Linked DNA regions of Teredinibacter purpureus. Each later gene encodes a partner of the first gene's protein in a complex. Links are inferred from orthologs where the notes say so. Each region holds a gene or a part of one and is shown on either strand. Other genes may lie near its edges.

Region 1 (6,399 bases):
TGCATGACCGTTTGTAGTTTATCCATGAAGGTATTAAACCATTTTACCATTTCGCCAATTTCATCGTTGTGGCGAGTGGCAAGGCGAACGGTTAAATCGCCGTTGTCTTCTGCGATATCTTTAAGGCGAACAATCACTCTATCGATACTGCCTTTAATCATATTGCTAATAATCACCCCTACAATAATGAGCAATAGGCTGGTACCTATGCCGAGAATCATACCAATGGAGTACATTTTGCTGGCTTGTTCTTGTGCCGTGACAAACGCTTGGTCGAAGGTGTGTGAACGTTCTTTGTGGAAGGCGTCGAGACGCTCTTTGAGGCGTTCCAGCGCATCGGTCATTTTGGCGCTTTTACCTGCAACCGTAGAGAAGTCGATGGAGCCATCGATCATGCCCAGTGAGATGTTGTAGGCGATGTTGTAGTAGTCGTCAAATAGTAGGCCTATTTCCACTAAATCTGGGGCTAAGGAGATATCAATGTTTTTTGATTCTTCAATATCCGAGCGTAATTCTTCGGCCATGGTCTCGGCGTTTTCGAGTACATCCATTTCGGCTGAAGAAACGGCAAATGCGAGTGTTTCTTGAAGATTTTTAACCCGTGCTCGGTTTGCCTCCGCCATTTGTAATAGCGGGAGCTGTTTGTCGTAGGCGCTTCGTAAAATATCCAGTGAGCCACTGACCAGGTAAATACTGGCAAATAAGTAAGTGAAAAACCCGAGAGCGCCCACAATGGGGATTAAAAGGATTTTGGTTCTAATTGAAAGGTTGCGCAGAAGATCCAAGCGAAAATCCCTCGAGTTAATTGGGCGTGATTGCTGCAAACATTGATAGAGGCCGTTTTATTTGAGTCTAGGGTATCAATGAGTAAAAGCAATCTTGGGTGGCTTTTGATGCCAGCGTTATGTCTAGTGGTCGGTTTACGTCGCGTACTTTCTTGCCGTATGGGGGTATCGGCTTGACGACCGAAATCCTTAGCTATAGTAGTCGCTGCCCCCTAAGCCAAGTTCTGATACATGTGCTTCTAAATTGTTGTATTCGTATTCACTAATACCGGTATAGATCAATATGGTTTCGCAGACTCTGTTCCATTCAAAATCTTCGTCTTGTTGGCCGAGTAGCCGGTAGTTGCCGCAAATGTGTTCGGCCATTTTTAGTATGGCGAGCAGTGTTTTTTTACGGCTATTGGCACGTTCGTCGGAAAATATTTTGGTGATTTGGTGATGCTCATGAATCGCTTCGCAAAGATGGCGAGGCAGGTTCCACGATTTACCAACGTAGTAGCCAACCACGGCATGGTTAGTGTTAATAAGGTCATTTTCTATTTCTGTAACGCCGCGATTTTTGGATGAGTATGCCTGAGCAAGCACTTCTGAATAATGTGAAAACCGCGACATGAGCAAGGGTATTCCACAATTGTGGAATAGCCCTAATGTGTACGCTTCTTCTGGGTTGGGGACACCAATTTGTTTGGCAATTACGGAGGAGGTAACGGCAATGTCCATTGCTGTATCCCAAAAGCGGCCGAGGGCAATAATATCGTTATCGGTTAAGGCGCCCTTGATTGAGAGAGCGTTCACTAGGTTTACGACGCTGTTAACGCCGAGTAAATTCACGGCCTGAGTAATGGAGGTGATGGTGTTCGAGTGCTTATAAAGCGGGGAGTTCACGGTTTTAAGGATACTGCCAGAAAGGCCAACATCTTGGCTTATAAGCCGTGCAATTTCTTTAATGCTGCAGTTAGGGCTAATTTGTTCCATTTGAAGATCGACCATTACCTGAGGCTGAGGAGGGATGGCGATTCCTTGCAGAATTTTTTGTATTTGTTCCTGAGTAAGCTCTGCGGACATTGTAAACCTGTGGGGCAAGTGAGGCTTAAGGCGGGGTTAGGGGCCAATATGAGTACCTTTTTTAGTCTAGCTTGCCTCCACAGGCTTCACCGAAAAAGTTTAACTTGCGCCCAAATGAGTATCCATAGTGAGTTTGAGTGCCTGGTAGGCTTGTTGCCATTGGCGACTATCGGGTGTTGGCTGCTCACTTAGGGTTTGCAGTAGTGCTTCGGCATTGTGTAGGTGAGTGCTTATTACTGCCCGTTGCTTTTCTGCGATCCAAGGAAAGGCGGCATACAGTGATTGAATGCTCGAGGCGATATGACGGGCATTATCTTGCGCTGTAGCCTCGTCATAGGCCTGATCGCTTTGCGGTGTGGCAATAGCGGTACGTAGAAGTAGTTGCGTGAGTGTGCGCTCGAAGGTTTTGTAAATGGTCATTTTGCGGGCGCTATAGGGGAGTTGTTCCCAGCCCGCCTTCATGGAGCCGTTATCGGTGGCTTGCCATTGGCTTATGAGGGTTTTAAGGTCTTGGCTTAGCTGGTTGGCCTGCAGTTGCAGTAACGCGCGGCGTCGATTATTGGGTGTTTCTTCAATACCTTTAAAACCCGTTTCTTTTTGAGCGGTGGTGAGTACTAGATCGGGGGTAAAATCACTTACGGGCCGCATTTTCGTTTCACCATATAATATAAATTCGATCGCGTATAAACCCAGAACAACATCTTCGATATCGGTCATACCGTGTTGTTCTTGCAGGGCTTGTGGCGTTAGTTCGACGCTAATATCGTGCACTAATCCCGAGTATGGGTAGGAGCTAAAATAGTCTAAGTACCCGGGTTGAATAGGGCTTGCGCCTATGGCAAAGCATGATTTTGCGAGGTCTGCGAAAATCTGAGGCTCGGTGATGCCGAACTGGCTAAAAAAGTAAAAGTGTTGGTAGGCGAGCTCTGCTTTTGCCCACGCATTACGAGCGGAGATTAGCTTCGCCTCGGTGGGGTTGGCGATGAAGAGGTCGAGTTCTTCATTCAGGGTTGTACTGTACGCGAGAACCGCTTGGAGCGTTTTGCTCCCAGACGCCCACAGCGACTGGGTCGCCGCTATGTGAGCGATTTGAGGGTCGTCGATGGCACTGGCGGAAGGTTGAGTTTCGGCCGCTTTCTGTTTGGGCTCGCAGCCGCATAAACACAGCGTGAGAACACCTAGAATCAAAAGGCTAGCGTGGCGAAGTTCCATGTTATGGGAGATCCTTGAGTTGTATCTATCGACGAGTGAGTTGGCCTGCGATGCTAACGGAGGCTGACTATGGGCCAGCTACGTTGCTGGGCAATTTGCTTGAGGCGTTCGTCAGGGTCTACTGCTATAGGGTACTGAACGCGTTCTAGCAGTGGCAAATCGTTTACTGAATCACTGTAAAAATAGCTGCCTTCAAGATCTTCGTTATTATCTTTCAGCCATTGCGTTAATCGTGTCACCTTGCCGTGTTGGAAGCAGGGGGTCCCTGTGGGCTGGCCGGTATAGCGTTCGTTAACGATTTCGCCTTCACTGGCAAGCATTTCATGTATGCCGAGCGCTTTGGCGATGGGTTCGGTGACAAATCGATTAGTTGCCGTAATGATGAGTATTCTATCGCCTTTCGCACGATGTTCTGTGATCAGCGCCTCGGCTTTGGGCAGCATAATTGGTGCAATTTTGGCGGTAAAAAACGATTGATGTAATTGTGCGAGTTCAGGCAATGAAAATTGAGCCAAAGGCGTAAGCGCAAAACGTAGATACGCATCGATATCGAGCGTACCTGCGACATAGTCGGCATAGAATTGGTCGTTAGCGCGTTGAAATTGCCCGCTATCGACGATATTTTGATCAATAAGGAATTCGCCCCACGCGTGATCGCTATCCCCAGCAATAAGGGTATTGTCGAGGTCAAAAATTGCTAAACTCAAAAGTGGCTCCCGTGACTACACTTTAGGGAAAAGAGGAGACTCAGCAAGGGCTTGCCAGCAAAGGCGGAGCGTTAATTGCTGAGAATTGCTAGTTTGTGAAACAATAGGCTGGCGATTATAACAATATTTGGGCGAAATCTTTGAAAGTGTCTTTGATAGTTGTGGGGCGTGTCGGGCAGCTCTTGCCGGCGTGCTTGGGAAACACACATCAATTATTACCGGCACGTTGTTGGTTTTCTCTAAGATCTCGCCTTAATCGCTCCACCACTATGTGTTCCTGAAAGGAGAGGTATTACGTGATCGATAACGATGGATTTCGTCCCAATGTCGGCATTGTGCTTGCCAATGGTAGCGGCAATGTTTTATGGGCGCGCCGTATCGGTGGCCAGGATGCGTGGCAATTTCCGCAAGGCGGTATTAACGAGTCTGAGTCGCCAGAAGAAGCGCTGTATCGAGAGCTTTATGAAGAGGTAGGTCTAGTAGAGAGTGATGTTGATATTCTTGCGGTGACACAAGGTTGGCTTCGGTATCGATTACCGCATCGGTTGGTTCGACAGAAACAGCCCTTGTGTGTGGGGCAGAAGCAAAAATGGTTTTTACTGAAACTCAACGGTGAGGACGATCGTGTAAAACTCAATGCCGGTGGCCCGCCGGAATTTGATGATTGGCGCTGGTCGAGTTATTGGTACCCATTATCTAAAGTGGTGGCGTTTAAGCGTGAGGTATATAGGCGCGCGTTGAAAGAGCTAGCGCCAGCGCATAATCGGTTAGTGCTTTCTGTTCAGGAACCCGCATGCTGAATTCGCTGCGCAGCATTGTACAGGAGGTCAACGCCGCCGCTGATCTTCAGTCAGTTCTCGCAATTATTGTGACGCGGGTACAAGCCGCAATGCACACTGAAGTGTGTTCCGTTTATTTGCGTAGTGCGAATAACAATTTTGTTTTGATGGCCACCGAGGGGCTTAATAAAAGCGCGGTGGGCCAAGTGAAGCTTGGGCTCAATGAAGGCCTTGTGGGTTACGTGGCTATTCGTGAGGAACCGTTGAATCTTGACGATGCTGAGTCTCACCCTAAATTTCAATATTTTCCTGAAACGGGTGAAGAGCGTTTCAGTGCCTTTTTAGGGGTGCCTATTATTCATAGGCGTCAAATTTTAGGTGTTCTGGTTGTACAGCAGCGTCTAAAACGCAAGTTCGATGAGGGTGAGGAAGCATTTCTCATTACTATGTCGGCTCAGTTAGCCGCTGTTATCGCCCATGCCGAGGCGACGGGCGCTCTGCGTTCCATTGGCCCTCGAACAGAAGCGCGTTTTATCGGTACACCGGGAGCATCGGGCGTCGCAATTGGTGAGTGTGTTGTGGTCTCACCTCTAGCCGATTTAAATTCCGTACCCTATCAAACCTGTAATGCAATCGAAGAGGAGTTGGCGTTCTTCCAGCAGGGGCTAACGGCTGTTCGATCGGATATTAAGAAGCTCGCCAGTGAGCTCGAAAATAGGCTCAACAAAGAAGAGCGGGTATTGTTTGATGCTTATATTGGCATGCTCGACGATACCGCGCTTGGTGGCGAAGTCATCGAAAAAATTATGAGTGGCTTAGCCGCGCCTTATGCGTGGAGCGAGGTTATTCTGGAACATGTCAAAATATTTTCGAGTATGCCAGACCCTTATCTTCGCGAGCGTGCGTCTGATGTGCGCGATTTAGGTAGCCGTGTACTGGCCTACTTACAGCAATCCTCTAAAACTGAACAAATTTACCCCGACAATACCATTTTGGTTGGTGAAGACCTCACCGCGTCCGTATTGGCAGAGGTGCCGGAGGGCAAGTTAGCGGGCATTGTGTCGACGAAAGGCTCGAGTAACTCGCACATCGCTATTTTGGCTCGTTCGATTGGTATTCCAACGGTTATGGGGGCGGTAGACCTTCCCTTTACGCGTTTGGATGGTCGAGAAGTTATTGTTGATGGTTATCGTGGTAGTGTTTATTGCGACCCTACCGACAGAATGAAAGCGCAGTATCAAGCCATTGTTGATGAGGATGTTGAGCTATTTGCTGGCTTGGAATCACTAAAGGACTTGCCCTGTGAAACGATCGATCACCATCGAGTGGCGCTTTGGGTCAACACCGGTTTAATGGCTGATGCGATGATCTCGCTAGAGCGTGGAGCGGAAGGCGTTGGTCTTTATCGAACAGAAATACCCTTTATGTTGCGTGACCGTTTTCCGAGTGAGGAGGAGCAGCGTCAAACGTATCGCGATCAGTTAGCGGCATTTGCGCCACACACAGTCACTATGCGAACGCTTGATGTAGGTGGAGATAAATCATTGCCTTATTTCCCTATCGAAGAGGAAAATCCCTTTCTGGGCTGGCGCGGCATACGCGTTACGTTGGATCATCCCGAAATCTTTTTGGTCCAAATTCGAGCAATGCTTAAAGCGAGTGAAGGCCTGGATAACTTGCGTATTATGTTGCCGATGGTCAGCAACATAAATGAACTCGAGATAGCCCAAATGTTACTTTATCGCGCCTATGATGAATTAAAAGAAGAGGGGCATAGGATAGAAATGCCGCCGCTGGGGGTGATGATTGAAGTGCCTGGTGCGGTGTATCAGGTGAGAGATTTTGCCGCAC
Region 2 (6,918 bases), 610 kb from region 1 along the record:
AGCCCATTGGAAGGCTAACGACGTAACCGAAGAGCGTGCGCTGTTAGTCAACGAACTCAACCACAGCTATCGATTTATTCAAGATTTCGCCACAGAAACTGGCGCCGTGCGCGCGATATCCACAGAAGAACTCACAATATTGGGGCGAAAATTACAAGCCACCTTCGAGCGGCGTCCAGGCAAAGTTGAATGGATAAACCCCAATATTTCAGATGACCTAAGCGAAGAAATTATTTCGCTAACTGAACGCTACGACAACGATACCAGCGTCAATGTATGGACAGCCTATTCGCACATTAGCGGCAGTGCACTCAGCAGTGACAGCACCGCTATTAAATCAACGCTCAGTTTGATCGAACTACTGCTCTGGTGTTATGTGAACGGTATCATCAGCGAAAACACCTCTTTTGACGTACAGCACTCACCCTCTATTAGCGATGTTGACGTGCGAAAAATACTCGCACAACTCGCTCAATGGCTGCCACTGCCGCTCCCTTCGCTTAGCCATAAACACTTTAAACAAGCAGCCGCCCCCACACATGCACTTCTACTACTCAACGTTGGCCGATCGCCAACATCCCGTTTAGATGGCTTAGGTATCCAACGGCTAAGCGGCCAAGCCGACGCATTACGTTATAGCGGATTCAAAGACAACCTCGTAGTGTCGCTTGATATGATCACACGCAACAGCTGGGACGAAATTAGTGCGCGACGTTTCGACTCCAAGCACGCACTGCTAGAGGCGCTTCAAGAATACCTGCAACTCTGCTTACCCGGCACACACCAAACACCCCCGTCACTATCGATTACCTGTATAGGTGCTCACCATACAACGACCATTACTAATCGTATTCAACGCTGGTTTAATGAAATTTCGCACTGCTATTACAGTGGCCGTTACCCGGCGACCACACGCTATCTTTTTGAAATGGCCGGCGCTTACTACAGCCTGCAATTTAGAGGCCCTAAGCTACTCATACGAGAGCATAAAACACGTAACCTTTTAATTGATTATTTAGGCGAAGAGCAACTCGCTATAAGCCCAATTTTATTTGACAGCCGTGCACTTGAATCGCATCCCATGCGCACGATTAGCCACACTATTTCAGGCGGAATGGGCGGCCGAAATTGGTCCGGTGCCATACACATTTTTTATAGGCGTTACGATATAGGAATGGAAGTGTATGTCGTCGATGAAATGGGCTCCATCACACACCGTGAATATCACGGGAGCGGCGAACACTCACCGCTAAAGCCATTACATCAATTTTTACGCGCAATCATCGAGCGACAAACACGCCTTAACCAGCAATTGCTATACGACTTTGGCATTTTCCCTCTGCACTTTTATGAGTTAATTAAAACAGGCCCACGCTTCAAAGCGGCCCCCAAACTTGTGTCTCGCCAGCAGCCCGCCACCGCGAAATTTGAAGTGAAAGCCGTGGCACACAAAGGCAGCGATGGCGAACTGGTCTTCGACTTTTATTGTGATGACCAAGAATTTCTAGGTCGAACCTTTAACCACCAGCTCTATATGGTCGTAGCACAATACATTCTGAAATTACGCACATCACGTGAGCACTACGCCGTCTACCTAACCGATCTCGACCTAAGCCTTTGCATACCCTTATTATCTGATGCTGGCCGACTCACCAGCGGCCATTACCTAAAACTAAAAGACCGGCTAGAATTTCGTCTTAACCATGCCATTGGCATACTGCTAAAAACCTAACCTCCCTCCCAACTGTTTCCTTTTGCAGGGTTATACCAACCTGTATGACAGGTTATACTCCGGCCTTTCGTCACGGGGCTAAGCGCGCGAATAATCCCTATTACCGCTAAGGCCACCCTGACACACATTCTTGTTTACGGGGTCGAATATGCCTTTTACAACCGTTAAGAATACTGCTTGCGCAACACTAACAATACGTCGAGCAACGGCCTTAGGGCTAATGTTTTTCGGTCTTGTGGGCTTGAGTGCTTGTGGACAAAAAGGCCCATTAAAATTACCCGACCCCACGCACACTACCGAATCGGTTACGCCAACGGAAATGCCCGCTGTAGAGCCACGTCAACCGTAACGCCTAAATACACGAATTTCGAGAAAGTAACAGCATGTCCAATTTTGAGTTTCGCAACCGCAGCCTTCACGCCGAAGGTGTTTCGCTATCAGCCCTTGCCGAGCAGTATGGTACACCTTGCTACGTTTATAGCCGCGCGGCCTTTAGCGAACATTATCTTGCTTACGCGCAAGCACTTGGCGAACACCCCGGCACGGTATGCTACGCCGTAAAAGCAAATTCCAATATCGCCGTATTACAAGTACTGGCCCAACTGGGTGCAGGCTTTGATATTGTCTCTATCGGCGAATTACAACGGGTGTTAGCCGCAGGCGGAAAACCAGAACGCATTATATTTTCAGGTGTTGGCAAAAAGCCTAACGAAATGGTCTTCGCACTGGATACGGGTATCGCATGCTTCAACGTAGAATCTGAAGCAGAACTCGACGTTCTTTCGGCTATAGCAACCCAAATGGGCAAGGTCGCGAATATATCATTGCGTGTGAACCCGGATGTAGACGCCCACACTCACCCTTATATTTCTACCGGCCTAAAAGAAAATAAGTTCGGCATCGACATTGAACGCGCGCCCCACGTATACCAACGTGCAGCACAATTACCAGGCATAAACGTCGTAGGAGTAGACTGTCATATCGGCTCGCAGTTAACGGAACTGGCCCCGTTCTTAGATGCGCTCGATCGGGTACTAATGTTAGTCGATACGCTAGCTGAATCGAACATTGCTATTGCGCATTTAGATCTCGGCGGCGGCTTAGGCGTTACCTACAACGATGAAACACCGCCTTCGCCACAAGATTACCTCGCCGCGGTAAAACAACGCTTAGGCGATAGGCCTCTCGAGCTCATACTGGAACCCGGTCGCTCAATTGCCGCGAACGCGGGCGTACTGCTCACGGAAGTGCTTTATCTGAAGCCCACCGAGCACCGTAATTTCGCTATCATCGATGCCGCCATGAACGACAACATTCGCCCCGCACTTTACCAAGCATGGCAGAACGTTTTGCCGTTACAGCAAAACAGCAGCGCTACAGCTCAGCCATGGGATCTAGTCGGCCCAGTGTGTGAAACAGGCGACTTCCTTGCTAAAGATCGCGTACTATCACTCAGAGCAGGTGATCAGCTGGCGCTCATGTCCAGCGGTGCTTACGGTTTCGTTATGAGTTCCAATTACAACACCCGTGGCCGCGCAGCCGAGGTATTTGTGGACGGCGATCAACACTTTTTAATTCGCGAACGCGAAGATTTTAACGATATGATTCGTGGCGAGCACCTGCTGCCATCAGGAGAGCAAGGCTAATGCGTTTACGCTTTACCAAAATGGAAGGTATCGGTAACGATTTTGTGATGATTGATGCCATCAGTCAAAAAATCACTGTAACACCGGAGCGCGCACGTAAGCTCGCCGACCGTCATTTCGGCGTCGGCTGCGATCAAGTATTAGTTGTGGAATCTCCCACCAATCCCGACACCGACTTTCGCTACCGTATATTCAATAGCGACGGCACCGAAGTAGAAAACTGCGGCAACGGCGCCCGCTGTTTTGCCCTTTTCGTACGCCAGCGTCAGCTCACAAGTAAAACCACAATATGTGTCGAAACTGCCGCTGGCATACTCACATTACATGTTAACGACGACAACCAAGTGACCGTCAACATGGGCGCGCCCGAACTAACGCCCAGTAATATTCCATTCACCGCAGATAAGCAATTAGCGTACTACCCCCTTCGCGTCGCAGACCAAACCTTCGACATAGGGGCGGTGTCTATGGGGAACCCACACGCCATTACCTTAGTAGAAGACCTTACGCATTTTCCGGTAGACACCATTGGCCCGCTTATCGAATCGCACAAACAATTTCCCAGCCGAGTTAACGCCGGGTTTATGCAAATAATCGATCGGAAAACTGTTCGATTACGCGTGTACGAACGCGGTGCCGGAGAAACGCTCGCCTGTGGGACAGGTGCCTGCGCGGCGGTTGTGAGTGGCATTCTGCGCGGTCTGCTAGACCCTACCGTAGCGGTAGAATTGCCCGGCGGCACGTTACGCATTCAATGGGAGGGCGCTCAAAACCCTGTTATGATGACCGGCCCAGCAACATCCGTCTTTCATGGACAAGTTAAAGTATGAGTGAATCTTCTATTACTCAGAACAGGGAAAAAATTTCCGACGAGCAGGTAGCACAATACCTGAAAAAACATCCGGATTTTTTCAATCGCCATATCGATCTATTGGCCGATCTTGACCTGCCTCACCAAAGCGGCCCTGCCGTCTCACTGGTAGAGCGCCAAGTGGCTATCTTACGTGATCGCAATATGGACATGCGGCATCGGCTAAGCCAACTGCTCGACAACGCCCGCGATAACGATCGCCTGTTCGATAAAACCAAACGCTTAGTGCTAGCCTTACTCGAATGTAACGATTTGGGTGATTTGGTCGATGCGCTGTATTACAGCTTTGATAAAGAATTTAACATTCACTACACGCGCCTCATCTTATTTGGCAACAACAATACCCCCGTAAGCGAGGCGCGCATTGTCTCCATTCACGATGCCCGCGACTATATTGGCAAGCGCCTGAAGCTACCCAATACCGTCAGTGGTGGCATTGATGTTAAGGAGAGTGGGTTTTTATTTGATGGCGACGCACCCAATATCGGCAGCGCCGCAATAGCCGTGTTACAGCATGGAAGCCCTCTAGGCGTATTAGCCATAGGCAACCAAGACCCGAACTACTACCGTTCGAGTATGGGAACGCTGTTTTTAAGCTATATTGCCGAAGTACTTAATCGGCAACTGCCTAAATATTTGAAATAGAATGTGCGCGCAGCCTATAGCCCGTAAGGTGGTGCGCAAAAACCCGCCTTAAATGGGCTGCCCACCATAATTAGACTCAGGTTTTTTTGGCGGGTCGGCCACAACATTGGCTGGAATATGGTCAATTCGGCCGCCGCTCGCCAGAAACGCTTCAACTTCACTTTCTAAGTGCTTCCGCTCCGCATCCTTATCTAGCAACGATTCAGCAACTGTAAGGGCCGCTAGCGCCCCACCATCAGATTCAATAGCATCTTCATTTTCCACGTGCAAATTCCTCTCGTACATATTCTTATAGTTTAGTTACCACTTTCACAAACTCGGATAATTTATAGTTCAGAGTTTAGAATCTGTCAGCGGGGGGCATTCAATTTCTTTAGTTTTTTTTGTTCTAGCGTTAATAGAAAAACACAATATTGGTTATTTTATTAACGCGATAAACATAAGACACGGGAAAAAACGTGCGAACATTCGGGAGAGAGGCCAGAAAACAAACGCCTAAAACGGCGTAAAAACGAGGAGATGAATCGAGGGAATACAACGAAAAACGCCATGCGAAATAGCATGGCGTACAAGAAACTATGGCAACTTAAACCGCATCAGGGCCGGTTTCACCGGTACGAATACGGATAACTTCTTCGCAAGGCATTATAAATATTTTGCCATCGCCAATTTTGCCCGTTTGCGCAGCCTTAGTAATGGCCTCCACTGCCTGATCGATTAAATCATCACCCAAGACAAGCTCCACTTTTACCTTCGGAAGAAAATCAATAACGTATTCCGCACCGCGATAGAGTTCAGTATGACCTTTTTGGCGACCAAAGCCCTTCACTTCAGTCACCGTCATACCCTGAACACCGATTTCCGACAATGCATTACGCACGTCGTCGAGTTTAAAAGGCTTAATAACAGCAGTAATCAGTTTCATAGGAAGATCCTTAAATACACCCAAATCCAGGTTTTATTGTAGTTGATGGCTCGGCTACCCGGTCCGAACACCGCTTAAAATCGTCTAGGAGGGCAATTTACACCGATCGAAACCGAAAGACAAACCACTCGCACCGATTCGGGGCAAAGAATCCATCGCGTTAATCCCCCTCAAACCACACAGCACTCCACACGCGTGTGGCTAACTTGCACAACTCCCACGCATAAAAAAACCGGAGGCTGTCACCCCCGGTTTTTAATAGGCCTAACGCCTATGATTAACGCTGTGTAAGGATTTACTTACCGCCTGAAATAAACTCAGGATAAGCCTCCATACCACATTCAGAGATATCCACACCGTCAAACTCTTCTTCTTCACTAACACGGATACCCATAACCGCTTTGATCACTAACCACACAACCAAACTTGTCACAAACACCCATGTGAAGATAGTAAGCGCACCGGTCAACTGGCCCAAGAAAGAAGCAGCGCCGTCTTCGCCACCATTGGTAACAGGTACCAATAGAAGGCCTAAGAAACCCACAACACCGTGAACCGAGATAGCACCAACGGGGTCATCAATTTTTAGTTTATCCAATGTAATAATGGCAAATACAACCAACACACCACCAAGGCCACCGAATAAAGTTGCTTGCAACGCTGTAGGCGTTGAAGGCTCAGCAGTAATCGCAACAAGACCCGCCAAAGCACCGTTAAGCGCCATGGTCAAATCTGCTTTACCGAACAAGATACGCGCAACAATTAGCGCAGCAACTAATCCACCAGCCGCTGCCGCATTAGTGTTCATAAACACAATGGCAACAGCATTGGCACTTTCTACGCTAGCAGTAGCCAATACAGAGCCACCGTTGAAGCCGAACCAACCCATCCACAGAATGAACATACCCAAAGTCGCCAGAGGCAGGTTTGAACCAGGAATAGCGTTAACTTCTCCATTCGGGCCAAACTTTCCTTTACGCGCGCCTAACACCAGCACACCAGCCAGGGCTGCTGCAGCACCAGACATGTGCACAATACCGGAGCCTGCAAAATCGCTCCATTTAACAAAGCTCATGCCAGCACACTTGCCTTCGTCAAT

Evidence for each region. The genes of interacting proteins can lie anywhere in the genome.
Region 2: the proteins of H5647_RS02220 (region 1) and dapF are in contact, whole or in part, in a solved structure (PDB 5YGU), measured with the Escherichia coli proteins. The link is inferred for Teredinibacter purpureus from one-to-one orthologs.

Annotation. Positions count from the first base shown.
Region 1 is NZ_CP060092.1:550,066-556,464, reverse strand. The notes cover bases 2,841-5,817. They hold H5647_RS02220 (RNA pyrophosphohydrolase), read left to right. Parts: upstream 2,841-4,065; coding sequence 4,066-4,569; downstream 4,570-5,817. Other genes in these bases: ptsP (phosphoenolpyruvate--protein phosphotransferase), read left to right, coding at 4,563-5,817; H5647_RS02225 (histidinol-phosphatase), read right to left, coding at 3,116-3,769; H5647_RS02230 (imelysin family protein), read right to left, coding at 2,841-3,062. Also shown: H5647_RS02240 (methyl-accepting chemotaxis protein), read right to left, coding at 1-785; H5647_RS02235 (HDOD domain-containing protein), read right to left, coding at 975-1,850; more of H5647_RS02230, read right to left, coding at 1,950-2,840; more of ptsP, read left to right, coding at 5,818-6,399. UniProt on the Escherichia coli protein: Master regulator of 5'-end-dependent mRNA decay.
Region 2 is NZ_CP060092.1:1,156,203-1,163,120, reverse strand. The notes cover bases 2,294-5,292. They hold dapF (diaminopimelate epimerase), read left to right. Parts: upstream 2,294-3,377; coding sequence 3,378-4,208; downstream 4,209-5,292. Other genes in these bases: H5647_RS05155 (hypothetical protein), read right to left, coding at 4,943-5,158; H5647_RS05160 (DUF484 family protein), read left to right, coding at 4,205-4,894; lysA (diaminopimelate decarboxylase), read left to right, coding at 2,294-3,378. Outside these bases: H5647_RS05180 (class I adenylate cyclase), read left to right, coding at 1-1,732; LPS translocon maturation chaperone LptM, read left to right, coding at 1,881-2,081; more of lysA, read left to right, coding at 2,116-2,293; H5647_RS05150 (P-II family nitrogen regulator), read right to left, coding at 5,481-5,819; H5647_RS05145 (ammonium transporter), read right to left, coding at 6,115-6,918. UniProt on the Escherichia coli protein: Involved in the succinylase branch of the L-lysine biosynthesis and in the biosynthesis of the pentapeptide incorporated in the peptidoglycan moiety. Catalyzes the stereoinversion of LL-2,6-diaminopimelate (L,L-DAP) to meso-diaminopimelate (meso-DAP).